4 regions of the Desulfopila inferna genome follow, and region 3 is predicted to be linked to each of the others. Evidence: riboswitches for the same ligand, from Rfam matches in the RefSeq annotation. Region 3 holds a riboswitch; each other region holds the start of a gene.
What was found. Region 3 has a riboswitch for cobalamin ahead of JWG88_RS05400 (hypothetical protein). Riboswitches for the same ligand answer to the same signal wherever they lie in the genome.

Region 1 (5,415 bases), on a different contig from region 3:
GGCCATAGCCTGTAGGCCGAAGCTGCTCATTGCCGACGAGCCCACAACCGCTCTGGATGTGACCGTGCAGGCTCAGATACTTGAGCTGCTCAAGGATCTTCAGGATGAATTCAATATGGCAATTCTCCTCATCACCCATAATCTCCCTCTGGTGCAGAAGGTTGCCGATACCGTTCATATAATGAAAGATGGCAGGATCATAGAAAATGGAACAACCAGAGAGATTTTCGACGCACCGAAACATGACTACACCATAAAGCTGCTGCAATCCATTCCCTCATCCAAACCCGACCCTAAACCATTCAGTTCTCCGCTTGTCACTACCCAGGGGCTCAACTGTCACTTTACCCTCAAAGGCAGGCGAAGAAGATTATTTTCAAAAGATGTAACGATCATCAAAGCTGTCGATAATGTTAATCTGAGTATTGCCGCGGGCTCCACCTGCGGTATTGTCGGCGAATCCGGTTCGGGAAAAACCACCCTGGGTATGGCCATACTCAGGCTGACGCGCAGCACGGGAAAGATCCAATTCAACGGGCACCGGCTTGACAGTCTGCAGAACCGGCAACTGCGCCCATTGAGGAAACAGATGCAGATTGTCTTTCAGGATCCCTTTTCATCACTTTCGCCGCGATTGACTGTCGAGGATATTGTCGCCGAGGGACTCAAAGTCCATTCACCGGAGATATCCGCCGTCAACCGGCGGACCGCCGTCATGGAAATACTTGAAGAAGTGGGGCTGGAAGCGGAGATGGCCCTGCGCTATCCCCACGAATTCTCCGGGGGGCAGCGCCAGCGCATCGCCATCGCCAGATCGGTTATCCTCCGTCCCCAATTTCTTGTCCTCGATGAACCAACCTCAGCTCTGGACATGACGATCCAGGCGCAAATAATCAAATTACTGCAAGGCCTGCAGGATAAATACAACATGACGTATCTTTTTATTTCACATGATCTCAGAGTAGTTCGAGCTCTTGCCGATCAGGTGGTGGTCATGCAGCATGGCAATATTGTCGAGGCAGGTCCTGCCGCGGAAGTTTTTTCCGCTCCCCGGCAGGAGTATACCAAAAAGCTGTTCAATGCCGCCCTGGCCTGATATCAGTCCTGAACGTTACGACACTTTTCTAAACTGATATCATCCTTGAAGAGCGATATGCCTCTCTCCATTGCACAAAAATCCCCGCACATAGTACATGTGCTGGTATTTTCCGGAGTCCTGCTGCGCCTTACCTCTTCGGCTTTTTCCGGAAACATCAGCAGCTGAAAATGCTCCTTCCAGTCGGTATCACGCCGGGCCAGGGCCACTTTTTTTTCATGGTGGCGCCTCTCCGGATATTTGGCGATATCGCCGATGCGCGCAGCAAGACGGGTAGCCCGCAACCCTTCCCGGACATCGTCTTCATTAGGCAGGGCGAGATGCTCGGCAGGCGTTATGTAGCAAATCAGGTCGGCCCCATGCCAGGCTGAGCTTGCCGCACCAATGGCCGCGGTAATATGATCATAACCGGCTCCGGAATCGGCAGGCAATGGCCCCAGGACATAATAAGGCGCCCCGCCGCTCATGGCCTTCTCCAGCATTATATTGCCTTCAATTTCGTCGAGCGGCACATGACCGGGTCCTTCCACCATCATCTGGCAACCCATATCCCTGCCGAGTTCGGCAAATTCGCAGTTTATGATCATTTCCGCCATCTGCGCCCGGTCATGGCTGTCGTGGATTGCTCCGGCGCGGATACCGTTGCCCAGGGAAAGCACTGCGTCATATTTTTTCATCAATGCACACACCCTGTCAAACTGCTCATACAGGGGATTTTCAAGGTTATTGTATTCCATCCAGGAGACCATGAAGGTGCCGCCCTTGGAGACCAGACCGCCATAGCGATAGCCCTGGTTGCGTAGCCTTTCGATGGTATATCTATTGATACCGCAATGAATTGCCATAAAGGAGATGCCGTCCTCAAGCTGCCGCTCAATCAGCTCAAAAAGATATTCGGCCTCCAGTTTATTGGGGTTGCCGTATTTTGCCGCGGTTTCGGCAAAGGCCTGATAGAGTGGAACATTTCCTACTGGGAGTGAGCAATTTGCGAGAATCTCCCGGCGTATTAAATCGAGATCTCCACCGGTCGAGAGCTCCATCAGGGTGTCAGCCTGCTCCTGTTCCGCAATTTTCGCTTTTCGCACTTCAAGATCGATATCGAAGATATCCGATGAAGTGCCGATGGAGGCATTGACTTTAGTGCGCAAGCCTTTGCCGATGCCTACAATTTTCTGCTGCGGTCTATGCGGATGCACCGGAATGACGATATGGCCATCTGCCACTCTTTGCCTGATATCCTCTGCGGCAATACCTTCCTGTTCCCCGACCGCGCTCATCTGTTCGCTGATTTTGCCTTCTTTTGCCACTTCGATCTGTGTTTTCATTGCTGTTATCCTTCTTTAAGTATGGATAGTCCGCGGGCAAAAAAAAAGTCCATGGAAGAGCTGAACTCCACCATGGACTTGTCTGGACTACAAAGTCTTTTGTCTTACAGGCAGGTCTTCTGACTTGCGGATCGTCCTCCAGCTGAACCTTCCCGTCTTCTCACCGTCAAGATGAGTGCAACAGTGGTATATACAGCTTTTGTCCCCGCTTACAGCGCCGGCCCAACGTTACGGATTTGCACCGTATTCCCTTTTCATCACCGTCGATTTTACCATCCTGGTGACACCTGCAAGATATTTATTCACTCAATACCGGAAAGATGCTTCCATGTAAAGTGGAAAAATGGTTTTCTTCATGCTGAGTAACTATTCAAGGAAAACTGCCGGTTTTGGCTTCTTGCTGAATAGTTACCAGGCTGGTTGCATTGCCGCCGTGCAATGACTATAATATTTGACCGCAAATCAAAACTTTAAAATAATTTTTCTAATGTTTTCTCAAGATCTTATCAGCTCCATACCGCATTCCCCAGGCGTCTACCTGATGCTCGATTCCAAGTCCGCGGTGCTCTATGTAGGCAAGGCCAAGGACCTGGTCAAAAGGCTTTCCTCCTACAGCCGTTTCAATGGCGGCAGCCACAGCAAAACCTCCATTATGCTCGCCCAGGTAGACAGGGTCGATACCATCATTACCCGTACCGAAAAAGAGGCCCTTATCCTCGAAGCCTCTCTGATCAAAAAACATGCGCCGAAATACAATATTATCCTTCGCGACGATAAAAATTATCCGCTGATTAAAGTCACAGTCCAGGAAAAGTGGCCACGGGTGACGATGGCGCGGCGAAGACAAAAGGACGGAGCGCGTTATTTCGGTCCGTATTCCTCTTCATCGGCCATGTGGGCAACACTGCGACTCATATCGAAACTGTTTCCGCTACGGCGCTGCAAGGGCGGAAAACTGCAAACCAGGAAACGTCCATGCCTTAATTATCAGATGGGACAATGTCTGGCGCCTTGCTCCGGTCATGCCGATCAAAAATCATATATGGATAATGTGGCCAGGATAATTATGATCCTGGAAGGAAAAAATAAAGACCTTCTTGCTACTTTGGAGAGGCAGATGAAGCAGTACTCCGCCGCCTTCGATTTCGAGCGGGCTGCCAAAAAACGGGACCAGATAAGCGCCCTTTCCCGGACCCTAGAAAAGCAGGTGGTTTCCGCCGGTCATATTTGGGACCAGGACGTTTTCGGCTTCGTCAGGGAAGATGCTGCTGTGGCCATTGCGGTGTTGATAATCAGGGGCGGCCTGATCAGCGGCAGCAGAAGTTATTTTCTGGCGGACCCCTTCGGTGATGATCAGGCTATTGTATCCCAGGTACTCAACCAGTTCTATTTTCATGGCGACAATATTCCCAAAGAGATTATCCTGCCATTTGAGGTAGCGGATATGGAACTGCTCGCTGAACGCTTTACTGAGTTGAGACAGGCAAAGACGTCAATTATCATTCCCCAGAGAGGCGATAGAACCCATCTTCTCGGCATGGCGCAAACCAATGCCGCTCAACTTTTCGAAGAAAAAGAGAAAAAGGCACAATCCTGGAAATCTCTCTCTACATCACTTATCAAAAAGCTCAAGCTCGATACCGTTCCTGAATATATAGAGTGCCTCGATATTTCCAATCTAAGCGGCAAGGAGGCTGTCGGTTCTCTGGTCTGTTTTTATCAAGGAGGACCGGCCAAGGAAAGATACCGCCATTACAAAATACGCACGGTTGAAGGACCTGATGATTACGCCATGATGGCAGAGGTTTTGCACCGACGCTTCAGCCGGGCAATGGAGGAAGATAATTTCCCTCATCTGTTTATGGTGGATGGCGGCAAAGGCCAGCTCGGCATGGCCCTCAGAATTGCTCGGGAGCTGGGGATTGAACATCGACTCGACTGGCTCGGCATCGCCAAGGAAAAGGAATCGGAAGGCGAAAAACTGTATAAGCCGGGACGTAAAAATCCCATTCTGCTTGCTCCGCATGATCCCGTTCTTCTGCACCTCATGAGAATTCGCGACGAATCGCATCGCTTCGGCATTACCTTCCACCGCAAACTTCGCAATAAATCTACCCTGGCATCGGAACTCGACGACATCCCGGGTATTGGTCCGGCACGGAAGAAACAGCTGTTGAAAACCATGGGCAGCCTGAAAAAGATCAAACATGCAAGCCTTGAAGAACTAGGCACCGTCCCCGGCGTCGGCAAAGAACTGGCCGAAGAGATTTTTCAATTTTTCAGGCAATAGCAATAACTTTTTCACATTCCGGAAGGGAAAAGACTCCAGTTAAAAATGATTTCCTAAAGCATTCTTTCTACTTCCTGATTACCCTAATCTTCAGCTCAAGACCAGAAAATGCTGAGTTTCAGGGGTAACCAGATTCTACTTAGTCTTCATGAACGGATAGGAAAAATCCGTGGGAGCCACAAAGGTTTCTTTTATGGTCCTTGGAGAAACCCAGCGAAGCAGATTGGTAAAAGAGCCCGCCTTGTCATTGGTTCCTGAAGCCCGACCGCCGCCGAAAGGCTGTTGGCCAACCACTGAACCCGTTGGCTTGTCATTAATATAAAAATTGCCGGCGGTATTCTCGAGCTTTTTCAAGGCAAGGCTAACGGCCTCCCTCCTTCTTGCAAATATGGCACCGGTGAGTGCATATGGGGTTGACTCATCGCATAGTTCAAGCGTCTCTTCATATGTGGCATCCTCATAAACATACACTGTCAGCACCGGGCCGAAAATTTCCTCTACCATGGTCTTGAATCTCGGATCTTGAGCGAGAATGATCGTCGGCTCGATAAAGTAGCCGACACTGTCATCATAACCGCCACCGATGATCACTTCGGCATCAGGCTGATTTTTGGCGTGATCTATATATTTGGTTATTGAAGTAAAGGCAGAGCGATCAATGACGGCATTGACCAGATGTGTGAAATCCGTCGGTGGACCCATGG
Region 2 (5,415 bases), on a different contig from region 3:
TCAACCACCTCATTGATGAGTTCGGAATTATGTCGCCGGTTGAGAATTATCCAAAATAAGCCTCGCTCAATTATGATTGTCAATACACAAAGCGAACAGGCAAATAATGGATACATTACCGGCCCTCCCTTCAACATTGTCTCAAGCATCCATATCCTCCGCCGGTCAATCCGGCTGTTATCCGAAATCAGATATCAAAAGTAAGCCCAACTAAGAAATTAACTCCCGGTGCCGGTTGAATGCCCGGTTCTCCAAGAAAGTTTATCCCGCCATATTGGTAATAGTCCTCATCGAAAAGATTATTAACCGTCAGATAAGCAGAGCCTTTTTCAAACATATAAGCCAATTTGGCAGTCACATAGAAATAACCGTCCTGGTCGTCAACTACATTGGCGAAATCTGAAATAAAAGGTCGTTCACCGATATAGGATCCATCTATATTGAATCGAAAGTTCGTGAAAATATCGGCTTCCGCACCGGCTGTGAATTGATGGCGAGGCACATTGGGTATCTCCTTGCCGTCAAATGTTCCTCCATCGATTTCAGTGTCCCTGAGTGTATAACTGCCGTTAACTGATATTTTCGAAAATTGTTTACTTGCTTTCAGTTCAATACCCTGTCTTATGGTGTCGCCATTAAGGTTTTCATTGGCAAAGCTTACAGGGTTAAAAAATATTTCCCTCTCGGTATCCAGTCTGAAAAGGTTCACGCTGAAATTAATGTCCGGACCAAATTGAATGCGCGCACCAACTTCAAAATCATCGGTGGTCTGTGGCCGGAGCGTGGAATCGAAAGAATTGGTAAAGAAGCTGAACATTTCATCGAGTACCGGATATCTGAAACTCTTTGCATAACTGAAATATGCAGAACCGTTATCTGAAAATCTATAGGTCACCCCCCCATCATATATATCTTCATCCATGGTGACTTTGTCGGAGAGCCCGTCGGTAAATGATTCGAATTCGGCACGATCATGGCGGTAACCACCGGAAACCGCCACCTTGCTGTTGAGCGATACTTCTGCATTACCATAAACTCCCATATCTTCTTTCGAGAGTTCAAACGCTGCCGAAGATGGTGCGCCAAAAAAAACAGATTCGTTGCCGATATCCTCTTTACTCTTTCTATAATCAAATCCTGCAACCAGCTTTGAATCACGACCAAAGAATTTTTCATTTATAACAATTTGCGGAGAAAGAGCCACTGTATCAATCTCAGTTTCTGCGTTATATGTCCCGCCGACAAAGGAAAAAAATGCAGTATTTTCCTTCCTCCTGGTGGAACTTTCCATTTGAAAATAGCTCGTTTCAGTGAAGAAAACCTGCGGTACAATTTGTAAATGATAATCTTTGATATCGGAGAAATCTTCAGGTGTGGTACTTGCTCTCCGTGACACTCCACTCTCTAATTCACTCAGCAATAATGATCCTGGAACCTCTGTGTCGTCTTCATGATAGCTACTGGTAAGAGCGACGTTAAAACGGTCCGAAAAAAAATAGTCAAGATTCAAACCCATATCCCTGGCGTCTGTTCCACTATTGTCTCGATATCCGTCCGATGTTCGGTAGTTGGTGCTCAGTGCGTAACTTAGGCTTTCTGTTGAACCACTGACTGCCAGCCTGGATAGAATCGTGTCGTAACTCCCTGCAACCAGACCACCTGAAAAGAGGAGCTCTTCCCCCTTTTTGGTGATGATATTGATAACTCCACCAGCGGCGTTGTCTCCATATAAAACACTTCCCCTGCCGCCATGTATAATTTCAATCCGTTCAACTCTGTTTTTAGGAATAAGAGTCCAGTCTACACCACTCAAATCAGCTTGATTGATCCGACGGCCATCAATAAGCAACAAGGTGTTCAAAGCTGCCGTTTCACCAAACCCTCTTAGGTCAACCGTTATATTGCGGCCATTGCCGGTGATATCGTTCACTACTATCCCGGGAGTGATCCGCAAGAGTTCAGGAACCGTTTCTGCTGGTGATTTTGCGATTTCCTGCGCTGTAATGACAGTTACATTGGCAGGGACAGCGGCAATCTTTTCTTCCTGTCTCGAGGCGGTAACAACGACCTTATCCATTAATGGAACTTCATCTGCCGTTGCATGAACATTTCCACTTATGAACACACCCGATAGTGAAAGAGTTGTTGCTGCAGTCATGGTGAAAAAACTACCAAAACCAAGTGTTTTTTCCTTTAAGTCCGATCCCTTCAATCCCCCAATTTTTACTTTAAACATTGTCTTTCTCCTTGATTTACAACCTTCAATTGGGGCCCGGCGAAAAAAAAATCCCCGGACCAATTCAAGAATGAATGATCCGGGGATTACCCTTTTATCGCCTGATCCGACAGCAAAATATAGTCCGCGAAATTTGCTATCTATATATCTTTCAGGTAGGTCTTCTGACTTTTCCGCCCTCTATTTGACAGCCTTCCCATGATTGGAATCCAGCTTAATTTTTGGTTGGCTGGAATTTTAGCATCACAGTGGCATATGTTATCGAGAGGGTTCCTTTCTTCAAGGTAGAATCACAGCGGCGGGTCCGTTCCCGATTTTCACGGGATTCCCGATTAAGCCCTTAAAGGGCACCTGAAATTGATTTGCATCGTAGTAATGAAAAAAACGGATGTCAACAAATATCCGCTTACTAATATCCGCTCCTCTATAACGAATGGTAAGGGAAGAATCAATCTCTTTTTTAACCCAAAGGAGTGGAGGCTTTTTACCACAGATTCTCCAGGTTTTTTCCAAATTTCCCAGCCCTTGTATTCAGAAACTCTGAGGAGCATTTTTGAGAGCTTTACGAGCATTTTTTACTATTTTATGCTAGTTTCAGATTATATCCCAGTTGTGATTATACTTGAACTTTCCAGAGGCATTTTGAATTGTATGTATTGACTGCATTCGCTAGGCAATCGTGATTTATCTCTATTAAAATGGAATATAAAATAGAACCAATTCTTGAAGGCGTCGGTGGGGTGATTTCGGGCATGAAAGCGGAGTTGTCTCTTGACAATGTAACAGCGAAACTAAGGGGAAAGCAAAACCGAGCGGCACTTGTTGAAGCAGCTTCAAAAATATTATGTACTGCTCGAGGAATATGGTGCCCCCGAATCGTTTATCGTTGGGTAGATGTCGTGCTGCAGGACAATGACACCCTACAGTTGTGTTGTAATCAATCAATGCACAAAATCAAACTTTCGTTGGGCTTTTCTGGCAAATTTTTACATCAAGCATCCAGAGCGCTTATAGGAGTTTACACAGTTGGTCAAGCTCTGGAGGAGGCAAGTGCCCAAGCATCCAGAAAAAGGCGGGTGCTGGACGCCTACTTGTATGATATTGTCAGTCTTACACTACTGGATCAGTTAAAGTACTCCGTGAACGAGATTGTCGAGTTGTACGCCCAAAAACGTGGCTGGGGAGTAAGCCCCTTTCTCAGTCCGGGATCGGTCCATGGTTGGGAGTTGGAGGATCAAGCGAATCTCTGCTCAATGCTACCGCTTGACATGATCGATGTCAGGCTGCAAGAGAATAACACGCTTATGCCGTTTAAAAGTATTTCCTTTTTAATCGGCACAGGGCCGGGATATCAAGTGAAGAAAGTCAGGGCTACCTGTGAAGTCTGTTCAAAAAGAGAGGCTTGCGAGATGCAAACAAAGGAATAAATGTCCAATCATAATATTAAAATTTTTCCCCATGGGCTAAATATACAAATTGCAGGTGGAGACAGGCTCTTGGACAGTTTGATTGAACATTCTGTTTTTCTGCGTTCCGATTGTGGTGGTAAAGGGGGCTGTGGCAAATGCCTGATCAAGATAAAACATTGCGATGGGACTCAAAAGACAACAGAGGCTTGTCAGGTGACAGTTTCCGAAGATCTCTCCATAGAAATCCCGGTAGCATCTCTGCTCTCTTCCCATATTATCGAAAAAGCTCCGGCGAATTTTCCACCTTCCTTTAGCCAATCCTTCAATAAAACGAAACAACACCGACCTTCATATGGTATCGCTGTGGATATTGGCACAACGACTGTTGCACTCTATCTCTGCAATATGAACTCAGGAAAAGTTTTGTCCTCGGTGTCGGTGGGAAATCCCCAAACAATTTTTGGCGATGATGTAATGAGTCGTATCGGAATGGTAGCAAAAGGCAAGGATAATCTTACAAAATTACAAAGAGTTATCATCAAAACCATAGAATGGGGCTGTCAGAGGCTGGCAAAGTTCCAGAAAATTAAGGTCTCTTCGCTCGAAAAGGTTGTAGCCGTTGGTAATCCAGCCATGATCCATCTTTTCTTAGGTGTTGACCCATCGTCCATTAGTGTGGCTCCCTATAGACCTGCATTTTTCGAGGCCCGATGTGAACAGGGAATAAAACTGGGATTTGAGGAGTTGGCTTGTCCTGTTCACACCCTCCCTCAGATTTCTGGTTTTCTTGGTGGAGACATCTTAGCCGCTGCTATTGCGGCAGAGCTGGGGCAACGCCAGACTGGAACGTTGTTGATTGATATCGGGACCAATGGAGAACTCATCTATAAAGGGAAAAATGGGTTCTATGCTACCTCCTGCGCAACAGGACCAGCCTTTGAAGGAGCAACTCTGTTTTGTGGAATGCATGCAATTCCGGGTGCCATAGATAAAATCATTCTTGCCGAAGCAACGGAGTTTCCTGAGTATAGGGTGATTCAGTCATCCGATAAAAAAACATCTTCATTACCTGTTGGTCTTTGTGGTTCCGGGGTGATCAGTGCGACTGCTGCCTTATACCGGACAGGAATCATTGATTCAGGTGGTGCTATGGCGATTAATGAGAACATTGTTTCACTGCAACAAGAAGATTCAGGCACAAGAAAGTATGTTATTGCTGCAATAGTAGAAGGAAAAGCTGGGCAGAATAAAGAAGTATTTATCGATCAGAAAGATATCCGTTCAATCCAACTTGGGAAGGCTGCCCTTATTACCGGCATCGAATTTTTATTAAAAATGGAAGAAGAGGTCAGCCCAGATAACATTGTTGTTGGTGGTGCATTTGGCTCATACTTGGACAAAAAAGATATGATGACTTTGGGCATGATCCCCCAAGTTCCCGAGGAGAAAATAGAAATCGCTGGAAATCTTGCCGGTGCAGGTGCGGTGATGGCTCTTTGCAATAACCGGTACCAAAAATTAGCACAAAAAATGGCAGATGAAATTGAGGTGGTTGACCTTGCAAAAAATATCGAGTTCCAACAATCGTTTATTGCCAACCTCAGGTTCCCGGGGCTACTTTAAAAAATGACCAGAATTGCAAAAAGGTCCCTGCTTCGGAGCAATGGCGATTTATCAAAAGATCGTCAGCCCCCTGTGTCAATAATCCTTGCAGATGCAACTCCTTGCGGCTTGCAACGCATGCCGCAAGAAGATTAAAACATTAAAAAT
Region 3 (5,415 bases):
GTTACCCGGGAGCAGTGGAGGGTGGCGGTTCAGGGAGCCAGGGAATCGCTGGGTGATATGCTGACACGTGAATTGGCATCGACAGAGGCCCACGATACATTGCCCGGTGCCCCCGACGGCCGCTACCTGATCATCTTTTTCAACTCCTCTTTTGTAGAGAAAAAAGAGGGTCGTGAAACACTAACCCTGATGGTGGAAAATGATGAGACCTGGAGAGTGTCGGGGTACTTTATCAGGTAGTGTCTGTACAACTATACCAGGCACGGGAATGACATTTCATCACCATCACCACCAGGAGAAAATTATTATGCCCAGAAGAATTCAGATTGTTGTCATTTCCGCCGTTCTGTCGCTTATGCTGTTTATCCCGGCGTTGCCGAGCCAGGCCCGGGATGCGGAAAAGCAGGACAAGACAGCTATCGTGGTGGCCAGCTTCGGTACCACGGTTCCACGAGCAGTCGAAGCCATCAACAACATTGTAGATCGGGTCGAGAAGGCCTACCCGCAAACAGAGGTAAGGATTACCTTTACCTCCAACATAATCCGCTCAATCTGGCGCAAACGCCAGATTGAGGCGCAGCAGTGGCTGGATCAGGGCATCCCGGAAGACATCCTCTATGTAAAGAATATTATCTCCACCATCGGCGATCTGCGCGAGGAGGGGTATCGCAACATCATTGTGCAGCCTACCCACATGTTTTACATGGAACAGTCTCATGACCTGAACAGTTATGTCCGCGCCCTGGGCTCTATCGAGACCATGAAGGAGCGCTGGCGACCCTTTGACTCTGTGGTAATGGGCCGACCTGCCCTGGGAATGCCGGGAGCCCGCTACAATTATCACGAAGATGTGGCCGCCGCTGTCCAGACATTGGCCGCCGATGCCCAACTGGCAGCAAGCGAAGATGCAATCCTCGTCTATATGGGCCATGGCAATCAGCACTGGTCGACGGGAATCTACGCCGACACGCAGAGGGAGATGCGCCGCGCATACCCGGATGTGGAGACTTTCATCGGTGTTGTCGAAGGACATCCGTCCCTGCAGGATGTCCTCGATCAGCTCGACGCCACCACCAGGAAGAAAATCATCATCAAACCGTTCATGATCGTGGCGGGAGATCACGCCGTCAACGATATGGCCGGAGAAGATGGGGAGTCCTGGAAATCTGTACTGGAAAAGAGCGGCTACGAGGTGCAGCCTGTCTTGCAGGGCCTTGGATCTAATGATGCTTTTGCCGATATTTTCGTCGATCACATCAGGGATACAGCCAGAGACCATAATCTGGTTGTCCAGTAGGTTTTTTAACTGAATAGACAGCCGGCACTGAAGACGATGAGGCCGCTTGACGATGGCGGCGCTTTCTGGTAACACGTTCAGTAACTATAAATTGATAGGTTGTGCCGGCTGGTTCTGTTTTAGCCTGTCTGGAACCAGCTTTAACAGCTCATCCTGTGCGAATCGGGAACGGCCCCGCCGCTGTAAAAACCCAAAAGCAGATTCAAACTATAGGGCATTTATGTGAGCAAACGGGCATACGCCATCATCGCAGCATGTTTTTTCACCGTCTCTATTGCCTATTCCATTCGATACGGCTATGGCATGCTTTTGCCGGAAATGCTGCCGGCCCTGGGAATTTCCAAGACCCAGGCCGGCACGATTTTCGCCGTCTATTTCATTGTCTATACCATTTTCACACCAATTATGGGCACTCTGTCGGATCTGTTCAACTTCCGTCTTTTGCTCACGGTCTTTCCGGCCGTTCTGGGCCTGGGCGCCCTGATGATGGCCCAGGTCACAGGATTTGCTCAGGCATGTCTGTTTTTTTCAATTGCCGGTCTGGGCCATGCCGCCTGCTGGGCGCCGGTAGCTTCCCTGGTGCAGAAATGGGTGCCGGACAACAAGCGGGGAACAGCGTTGTCTGTTGTTTCGATCGGAATCGGCCTGGGTATTCCGTTGTGGAGCGGGCTGCTGCCGGTTCTGGTTTCTGGGTTCGGCTGGCGGACGGGCTGGATAAGCATGGGGGTTTTCGGTATGGCGGTAGCCGTGCTTAACCTGATTCTGGTGCGCAATCCGGAAGCAGTGGAAGAGCGCCTGGTTTCCGCGCACGAACGCATCATCTATGTGGGGATCATGTACAAAACCCTGCTCCGCAGCAGAGGATTCTGGATGGTCGGCATGTCGTACCTCCTGATCGGCTTCAATGTGCTTGTTCCTTTTACCTTTCTGCCGGTGTATGCCACCGAATCCCTGCATTTGGATTATGCCGTCTCCACCCGCTTTGTCGGAATCATCGCCCTCATGGGCGTCATCGGCCAATTGACCCTGGGGCCGCTTTCCGACCGAATAGGCAGAGGCAAGGTCATGATACTGTGCAGCAGTATCATGGGAACGGCCTGCCTGGGAATGGCGCTGGCGGGAACTGCAGGGACGCTTTACGCAGCAGCCGGCCTTTACGGGCTGGCCTATGGCGCAGTCTGGCCTATGTATGCGGCCGCGGCATCGGATTCCTTTCCCCGGAACCAGACGGGGAGCGTCGTCGGTCTGTGGACCGTCTTTTTAGGCCTCGGTTCCATCATATCTCCTGTAATTTGCGGGTGGACCATCGATATAACCGGCGTTTACACCTGGGCTTTTCTGCTGGGACTGCTTGCCGGATTCTTTTCCATCGGTTTCCTGATCGCCTATAGCAAAATCAGAGAATCGACCTCAGCATGACCTGATGCCCTCTCTTCATGAGCGGCCGGGAAAATTCTCCCGATCTTCCGGGACAATTAAAAGCCTTTTTTGTTCAGCCGGAATTTCCCGATGTGCAGGAGCTGTTTCAGCAACTATATCAGTGATGTCGCCGGAACCGCCAGCTCCATTGCCCCAGGTGAGTTCAGGCGGAAAAGATATTGCGCACAAAGCAGGAGATGAGGCTGCTTGACGGTTGTGGAGTTTTCTGGTAACAAGTTTAATAACGATAGATATCAGATGCGCAAGCTTAATAGGGAATCCTGTGCAAATCAGGAACGGACCCGCCGCTGTAATCGGAGACGAATCTCGCAAACAATGTCACTGCACCAGGTGTGGGAAGACGCGAGAGGAGGAAGAACCGAGAGTCAGAAGACCTGTCTGGTACAACAAGTCCGCATTCACCCTGGAACGGTGAGGGACTAACCATTTCGTGGATAAATCAGGGTAATCCCGGAACGTGTCAAAGCGCTCCGGGATTTTTTTTATTTATGGACACTCTACTGCCCGCTGAAATATGGTCGCAGCTTCTCTGGCCGCTGACGCGCATCCTCATCTTCGTTGCGCTCGGCCTGGTGGCAGCCAGCCTGATCGAATCGCTCAAATGGACAAACCATCTGGCCGCGCTGGCCCGTCCTCTGATCCGCCTGGGCCACCTTTCGGCAATTACCGGAGCAAGTTTTACCATGGCCTTTGTCTCCGGAGTGTCGGCCAATACCATGCTGGCGGAAGCGCTGGACAAGGGCAAGCTGGAGAAAAAGGAAATGATTCTCGCCAATCTTTTCAACTCGCTGCCCCGCTATTTTCTCCACCTGCCCACTGTTTTCTTTCTTACCGTCCCGCTCATCAAAGGAGCTGCCGTAATTTATGTCGGCATCACCTTTCTGGCTGCGCTCCTGCAGACCCTGACGGTGGTGGCGATAAGCAGGCTGCTGCTGAAAAAACCCAAAACTCCGGCCGCCCCCCCGCAAAAGGCTGCGAAAAAGCCGACCGTGCGCGAGGCGCTAAAGAAGAGTATGAAGAGACTGAAAAAGCGAATGAAGAGGATCGCGCTGTTTCTGGTGCCGGCGTATGTCCTTTTCTATATCCTCGGCCGCTTCAATGTTTTTGACCGGCTTGAAGAAATTTTTGCCGCCGCCTGGTTTCTCAGCTGGCTCCCTCCGCAGAGCCTGGGCATCGTTATTCTTCATGTAACCGCAGAATTCTCAGCCGGACTGGCCGCGGCAAGCGCTCTGCTGGCCAACAACAGTCTGGATATTCGGGAGGTGGTGCTGGCCCTGCTGGCCGGCAATATCCTGGCCGCACCCATCCGGGCGATTCGGCATCAGCTCCCCTATTATGTGGGGATCTTTCCTCCTCGGCTGGCCATGGAACTGGTGGCGGTGAGCCAGCTGGTCAGAGCGGCATGCGTGATTATTATCGGCTTCTGTTATTATCAAATCACTCTTGGGTTATGAAAAAATATATGAATCCGGCAATCTCAGTCCATTTGCTGCGCACTCTCTCTATTCTCCGGTGGGAATCAAGGAAAACCGCTCTTCTTGCCATCCTCTGCTCTCTGGTGTTCTGCACCGCTCCGGCGGCAGCCTCCACTCGGAACGATACCGGCAAAACCTATAAGCGCATCATATCGCTGTACTCCGCTCATACCGAAAATCTGGTCAGCATGGGCGCCGCAGACCAACTTATCGGCATCTCCCCCTCGGATAATTTTCCTGCCAATATCTTGGACAAGCCGCGTTTTTCCTATCGCGAGGACCCGGAGAGGTTTATTGCCGCCGGTCCGGATCTCATCCTGGTGCGGCCCATGATAGAACGCTCCTATCCCCAGCTGATGGCCAAACTGCGTGAGGCCGGTATTGCCGTGGTTTCACTGCAGCCCACCACGGTCGATGAAATTTTTCATTACTGGCGGGAGTTGGGCAGACTGAGCGGCAGGCAGAAAAACGCGGAGGATATGATAGAGCATTTCAGGGCCGGGATAGACGCCATCGGCGCTTATGTCTCCCGCATTCCTCAGGACGAGCGACCATGGGTCTATTTTGAATCGATGCATCGCAAGATGAAAACCTTCGCCCCCTCCTCCATCGCCCTCTTCGCCCTGGAGCAGGCCGGAGGACGAAATGTGGCAACAGATGCCGGGCAGATCCGCAATACCAACATTGCCGCATATTCCAAGGAGCGGATCCTCTCTCATGCCGCCAAGATCGATGTCTTTATCGCCCAGAAAGGGAGGATGAATCCGGTGGATATCGATACCATCCGCAACGAAACCGGCTTTCGGGCCATCAAGGCGGTAAGGGAAAACCGGATCGTGCTGATCGATGAGCATCTCGTCTCCAGACCGACCCTGCGTCTGCTTGAGGGAATTATGCAGCTCTACGGCCATCTTTATCCCCTGGAAGTGGCGCTTTCCGGAGACAAACCATGAGCAGCCGGGCTTTTGTTATCGCCGGAACGCAGAGCGGCTCGGGTAAAACAACCATCACCCTGGGACTGATGGCCGCCCTGGACAGACTCGGCCATTCGGTGATGCCGTACAAATGCGGACCGGATTTTATCGATCCCAGCCTGCATAAGCTGGTCACTGGCAAGATCTCCCGCAATCTTGATCTGTGGATGGCCGGTGAACAATTCTGCCGCGACTGTTTCGCCCGCCATATGACGAAAGTCGATATCGG
Region 4 (5,415 bases), on a different contig from region 3:
GGATGTGCGCTAAAGCTGGCGTTCACTCCCATGTCGACCACAGCAAGTTCTATAGTATACTGCTTGCAAAAAACATTAATGGCGGCGCCACCCTTGAGAAAATTGTCAACCATTTGCACTGTTACTTTTGCAGGATAGGCGGAAACCCCTTCTTCCACGACTCCGTGATCCCCTGCGAAGACAAAGAGTCTTTTTATTTCAATTGAAGGGTTCAGGTTCTTTTGAATACAACTGAGCTGTACGGCAAGTTTTTCCAACTGCCCAAGGGCGCCTAAGGGTTTTGTTTTTAGATCCACCTTTTTCTGTGCCTGATTTTTGAGATGGCATGAAGTCGGCACAATTCTGTCCAGGATATCTGTTATTTTCGATGATTCATTTATACCCCGATGTACTCCATTAGCGGCACTGCCTTCGGCACCTCTCCGGATCACCTGCGCTGTAGCAGATCCACCTATTTTGACTATACATTTCAGATGCTTTCCATCCAGGATAGAGGGCAGTAAAGCCTCTACCTCATCCAGGGAAACAACCCGCTCAATAAGCAAAGAAAATGTATCCTGCAGTTGACCACAAATCCTGAGAGCCTCGACCATATCCGCTCTCTTCGGCCCATAACTTCCCAATAGGATGAGTTCCTTATAATGTATCAAATTCAAAAGATTGGTATCGATCTCCTGGTTTTTGCTTAAACCGCTGAAAAAGCCGAGACGTCCGCCCTTTCTCAGCTTGGTAATGCAAAGACTAAAGGCCACATGACTGGCACAGCAGTTCATGGCCAGGTCAAAATCAGCAGTCACTGTATCCTTACAGATTTCTATACTGTTTTTGAGCGCAAGATTGTCAAGCCTGGCAATTTTCTCCTGGCTCTGTTCGATGACAGTCACCGTACATCCCTTGTTTTTTAGCATGAAAGCGGCAATCATCCCCACCACTCCACCGCCATAGATTATGGCTCGCTCGCCTGACATGGGCCGCAACATGGAAAGAGCGTTTATAACGCAGCCAGCCGGTTCAGCAAAGGTTATCAACTCAGGAGTAAGACCTGATGGGGCAGGAATCAGGCTGTCTAGCGGTACCAGGACATGGCTGGCAAAGCCGCCATCTGAGTGGAAACCGATGATTTTCATTTCCTCACATAGGTTTTCCCGCCCGGACTCACAATAGGAACAGTTGCCGCAGGTCTGCCCTGGCCATACCGTATAGATTTTTCCTGTACTCTCATCAACACCGGCGATTTCATGACCTAATACCCTTGGCAGCAAAAGATCCCGGTGTCCCTGTTGCCACATCTTGGCATCTGTCCTGCACACACCACAACAGAGCACTTTTAAAAGCACATAACCTTCCCGCGCCTCTGGTAGCCCAACTTCCCCCAGAGCCATAGATCCGCATTTCTCCAGTGTCAGATTCATACACCTAAAGTTCCATAAAGGTTTCTTCAATTATTGTCAGTTTCATTAAGCGAACAAAGCTTACGCTAATAAGCATTTTTCTGCACTTTGCCTGCACTTCTTCAAGCTCCGCAAGGGGGAATACTGATGCTTTGTTCATTCCGCATCGCCGGAAATCGCCTTCGGCAAAACGAATGTAATCGTCGCCCACTTTGACGATGAGCAGTTCCGTTGTTTGCTGTGCAGCCTTCTCAACCATTAGCGTCACCCGCAAGTCAGGGCAGCTAGTTTTGCAAGTCCTGCATCTGCGTCTCGATTCTGCACCGACACCCACTGCTCCAGCGTCTCAAAGGCCCTGCCAGACAGCAGGATTTCCCTAGCCCTGGCAACTCCGTCCTGTATGCTGGAAACTTGATTTTGAACATAAAAAATCAAACTGCTATTTAAAATCACAGCATCATTTTGTGCGGTAGATCCTCTTCCGGCAAGGAGTTCACACATATTTTTTGCAGCGATATCCCGATTCTTTTCTGAAATCAGTAGTTCGGGTGCGTGCAAAGAAACACCCACTTCTTCCGGGACAAAAGATATTGGTTCAATCTTCCCCCCGCTTAAACGGGCCCCAACCGTCTCGCCGCAGACGGAAGCCTCATCCATGCCCTTGTCACTCCCGTCTATTGCTCCATATATAATAATCGCGTCACTGTAACCAATGGCCTGCATAACCTCTGCTACCGGCTGCAAAAGTGCTGGAGAATATACTCCTCGAACTGCAAATTTCGGAAGACCTGGGTGGGCAAGAGAGGCGGCAATATTGAGGGGAGAACCAAAACAGATTTGAGAAAGGATACGTCCAAGGGCCAGGGGATGGACCTGGGAACTCATGCCATTAAAAAGACCGATCCCCGCCTCGGTCACACTTTTTTTAACCAGATCAACACCACATTCCACATCGACTCCCAGCAGTTCGACCATATCAACCGTACCGCAGGATGAAGTGATAGCTCGAGCTCCATGTCTGGCGATCTTGACACCTCCCGCAGCCGCCACAAGCGAGGCAGCGGTACTGATGTTAAATGTCTTGAAGGTGTCCATGCCGGTACCGCAGTTATCGACAACGGCCAAACCTTCAAAATTCACTTTTACGGTGTCAAACTCGTATACTGCCTTCCAGCCGCCGGCAACCTCTTCTGCGGTTTCACCTTTTGCGGTAAGAGCGGCGAGAAATGCCCCTTGATGCATCTCGGAAACCTCGTTGGCAAGCACCATTCGAAACGCGTTGTAGGCACTCTCTTCTGAAAGGTTTTCTCCACGAATAAGCTGACCAATATACTGACCAAGTTTTTGATTCTTTTCCGTATCCACTGCATAACACCTCTGTGAAATAAAGTCTGGATACGAAAAACAGGCAGGAAGAGACAACTCTCCGTATCCGACATCATATGCATACAACCCAACATCCCGCTGTAAAAACCACAGGGGCATAAGGGAATGCATACCCAGATACAGAGAATCTCCAGTAGGTAAACTCTGATGATGGCTGAAACAACGCCACCATATCAGGCAGGCTTTCTGACTTACGAATTATTCTGCGAAATAACCGCCTTCCCGGATTTCCTCCAGTGACGAATCTTGATATGCTCAAGAGTTAAGACAGCAGGCTACTCTGTACTTAGTTATTGCAGGCTTCGTATACAGCAATGACTGGCTTGCGACGGATTCACACCGTCTTTCCTTTTAACATAGTGTGCACCTGATGAATTTCTTATACCATCTCAACTCAGAAATTCAATTGATTTCATGATCGCATCATTGCCCTCATATGAATACATGCGCAATGACAATGGACAAGGAATTTCTGCGAAAACGAAAGGAACCGGCTATCCCTCGATGAAATTCGCGAAGTGAGGAGCGAAATATGCCTGTGACTAACTTCATTCGAGCTGCTGGATTTGGAGTAGAGAAGCCTTAGCTTCCGTAAATGCTCATCTTTACCAGACCCTACCTGGCAGAAAATTATTGACATCCACTTCTATTTTCGTTAACCTCCTCTCCAACATAAAGGTAACGAAATGAATCCAAAAGATAAAATTTATAATCTGCTCAGAGATGCTGATGATGTCCTTTCCGGCGAAAGGATCAGTGAAGAACTGGGAACCAGCAGGGTCTCCGTCTGGAAACATATCCAGGGAATGGTTAAGTCCGGGATCCCTATTGTCTCCTCGCCAAAAGGATATCTCTTGAGTTCGGACCCCGACAGTCTGAATCCCCTTGAATTTGGTGACCGCAAGGATCAAATTCATCATTTCGGGGAAATACTTTCGACCATGAATGAAGCTATCAAGCTGGCCCAGCAAGGCTGCCCTGAATTTACCGTCGTTGTAGCCGAACGGCAGACGCAGGGACGCGGGCGCATGGAAAGAGTCTGGGCTTCAGCCGATGGAGGGTTGTATTTTACTCTTGTTCTGCGCCCAATCGTCCCTGTAATGCTGGCCGGTCTTGTTAATCTGGCAGCCGCAGTTGAGATGGCCGCACTTCTAGGCTCCTATGGTATTACGGCGTCTTTAAAGTGGCCTAACGATATCCTGGTCGGCACCCATAAAATTTGCGGGTTTCTCTCCCAGATGGAAAGTGAAGGCGATCTTCTCCGCCACTTAAATATCGGCATCGGTCTGAATGTAAACAATGATCCAAAAAAAGAAGAACCTTCAGCAGTTTCTTTGCGAGAACTGCTGGGCAGGCAGGTGCCGCGCAGAGAAATCCTGATAAATTTCCTGAACCGTTTCGAAAAGCGGCTTGAGAATTTTGATGCTGCTACGGTGATCGAGGACTGGAAGGCCGGTAACTCCACCATTGGCCAACACGTCAGAATTTCTACATTAAGAACTACAGTCGAGGGAGTTGCCATGGACATAAATGGCGACGGTGCTTTAATTCTGCAAATGGACGACGGCAGTCACCAAACGGTAGTACACGGCGATTGTTTCTACCAATAAAGGATATTCAATAAAGATGGACTCATCAACAGCACAATTGAAACCGATGGTATATGCATCACTCATGGCTACCCTTATAGCTGTGGGCTCCTACATCGCCATTCCGATCGGTCCAGTTCCCATTGTCATGCAAAACCTTTTTGTCATGCTGGCGGGCCTTCTGCTCGGCGGACGCTGGGGATTTACCAGTGTCGCGGTATATCTGCTGGCAGGAGCTATCGGTTTGCCGGTTTTTGCAGGCGGTACCGGAGGGATTGGTAAGTTTTTCGGACCGACGGGAGGCTATCTGGTGGGCTATGCCGCTGCGGTTTATGTCATCGGTATAATAAGCGAAAGAGGCAGGGATAGGGTCATTATCGATGTCCTTGCCATGCTGGTCGGCACAATCATCATCTATACCTTTGGCGTCTCATGGCTCAAAATAGTTACAGGCATGAGCGCATCCAAGGCCATAGCCGTTGGTATGTTACCTTTTATTCTGGGTGATGCCCTGAAGATCGCCGCAGCCATACCCATCGCCAGAGCTCTGAGACCGATTATAGCTGGTTCAGCAGGCCACCTGCATCCGGCAAAATAAAGCTATGGCCATCATTGAGACGTCCGTACTCTGTCATCGCTTCTCCGATGGCACCCTGGCTATCAACAATGTGTCCCTTACCTTGCGTAAGGGTGAATTTACTGTTATTGCCGGAGCAAACGGCTCTGGAAAAACGACTCTGCTGCGCCATTTCAACGGCCTTCTTTCTCCCGAGTCCGGTGAAGTCCATGTCAACGGCATCTCGGTCAAAAAGAATCCACAGGCTGCCAGACAAATGGTCGGCATGGTCTTCCAGGATGCCGACAGCCAGATAGTCGGGGATACCGTCTATGACGATGTAGCATTTGGCCCGGAAAACCTGCGGTTGTCCCGCAATGAGATTGACCGGCGCGTGGCCCGGTCCCTTGCCGACGTCAATCTTGCCGGGTTTGAGGACAAACGGCCGCACAATCTTTCCGGAGGCGAAAAGCGTCGTCTGGCCATAGCCGGT

Region 1: it holds a riboswitch for cobalamin, as region 3 does, so the genes downstream of both, thiC (phosphomethylpyrimidine synthase ThiC) here and JWG88_RS05400 (hypothetical protein) in region 3, are expected to answer to the same signal.
Region 2: it holds a riboswitch for cobalamin, as region 3 does, so the genes downstream of both, JWG88_RS09415 (TonB-dependent receptor) here and JWG88_RS05400 (hypothetical protein) in region 3, are expected to answer to the same signal.
Region 4: it holds a riboswitch for cobalamin, as region 3 does, so the genes downstream of both, trpD (anthranilate phosphoribosyltransferase) here and JWG88_RS05400 (hypothetical protein) in region 3, are expected to answer to the same signal.

The regions. Positions count from the first base shown of each region.
Region 1 is NZ_JAFFQE010000001.1:19,787-25,201, reverse strand. Features, by position in the region: gene JWG88_RS00085 (ABC transporter ATP-binding protein) at 1-1,096, shown strand, start outside; gene thiC (phosphomethylpyrimidine synthase ThiC) at 1,099-2,421, opposite strand; cobalamin riboswitch at 2,514-2,727, opposite strand; gene uvrC (excinuclease ABC subunit UvrC) at 2,909-4,711, shown strand; gene pruA (L-glutamate gamma-semialdehyde dehydrogenase) at 4,847-5,415, opposite strand, start outside.
Region 2 is NZ_JAFFQE010000003.1:261,847-267,261, forward strand. Features, by position in the region: gene JWG88_RS09410 (MotA/TolQ/ExbB proton channel family protein) at 1-149, opposite strand, end outside; gene JWG88_RS09415 (TonB-dependent receptor) at 188-2,236, opposite strand; cobalamin riboswitch at 2,374-2,606, opposite strand; gene JWG88_RS09420 (hypothetical protein) at 2,935-3,663, shown strand; gene JWG88_RS09425 (ASKHA domain-containing protein) at 3,733-5,268, shown strand.
Region 3 is NZ_JAFFQE010000002.1:304,829-310,243, forward strand. Features, by position in the region: gene JWG88_RS05385 (DUF4019 domain-containing protein) at 1-240, shown strand, start outside; gene JWG88_RS05390 (sirohydrochlorin cobaltochelatase) at 308-1,297, shown strand; gene JWG88_RS05395 (MFS transporter) at 1,520-2,716, shown strand; cobalamin riboswitch at 2,956-3,133, shown strand; gene JWG88_RS05400 (hypothetical protein) at 3,226-4,191, shown strand; gene JWG88_RS05405 (ABC transporter substrate-binding protein) at 4,200-5,165, shown strand; gene JWG88_RS05410 (cobyrinic acid a,c-diamide synthase CobB) at 5,162-5,415, shown strand, end outside.
Region 4 is NZ_JAFFQE010000008.1:225,328-230,742, forward strand. Features, by position in the region: gene cobT (nicotinate-nucleotide--dimethylbenzimidazole phosphoribosyltransferase) at 1-1,412, opposite strand, end outside; gene JWG88_RS18485 (hypothetical protein) at 1,417-1,650, opposite strand; gene trpD (anthranilate phosphoribosyltransferase) at 1,656-2,756, opposite strand; cobalamin riboswitch at 2,937-3,163, opposite strand; gene JWG88_RS18495 (biotin--[acetyl-CoA-carboxylase] ligase) at 3,464-4,387, shown strand; gene JWG88_RS18500 (biotin transporter BioY) at 4,404-4,964, shown strand; gene JWG88_RS18505 (energy-coupling factor ABC transporter ATP-binding protein) at 4,969-5,415, shown strand, end outside.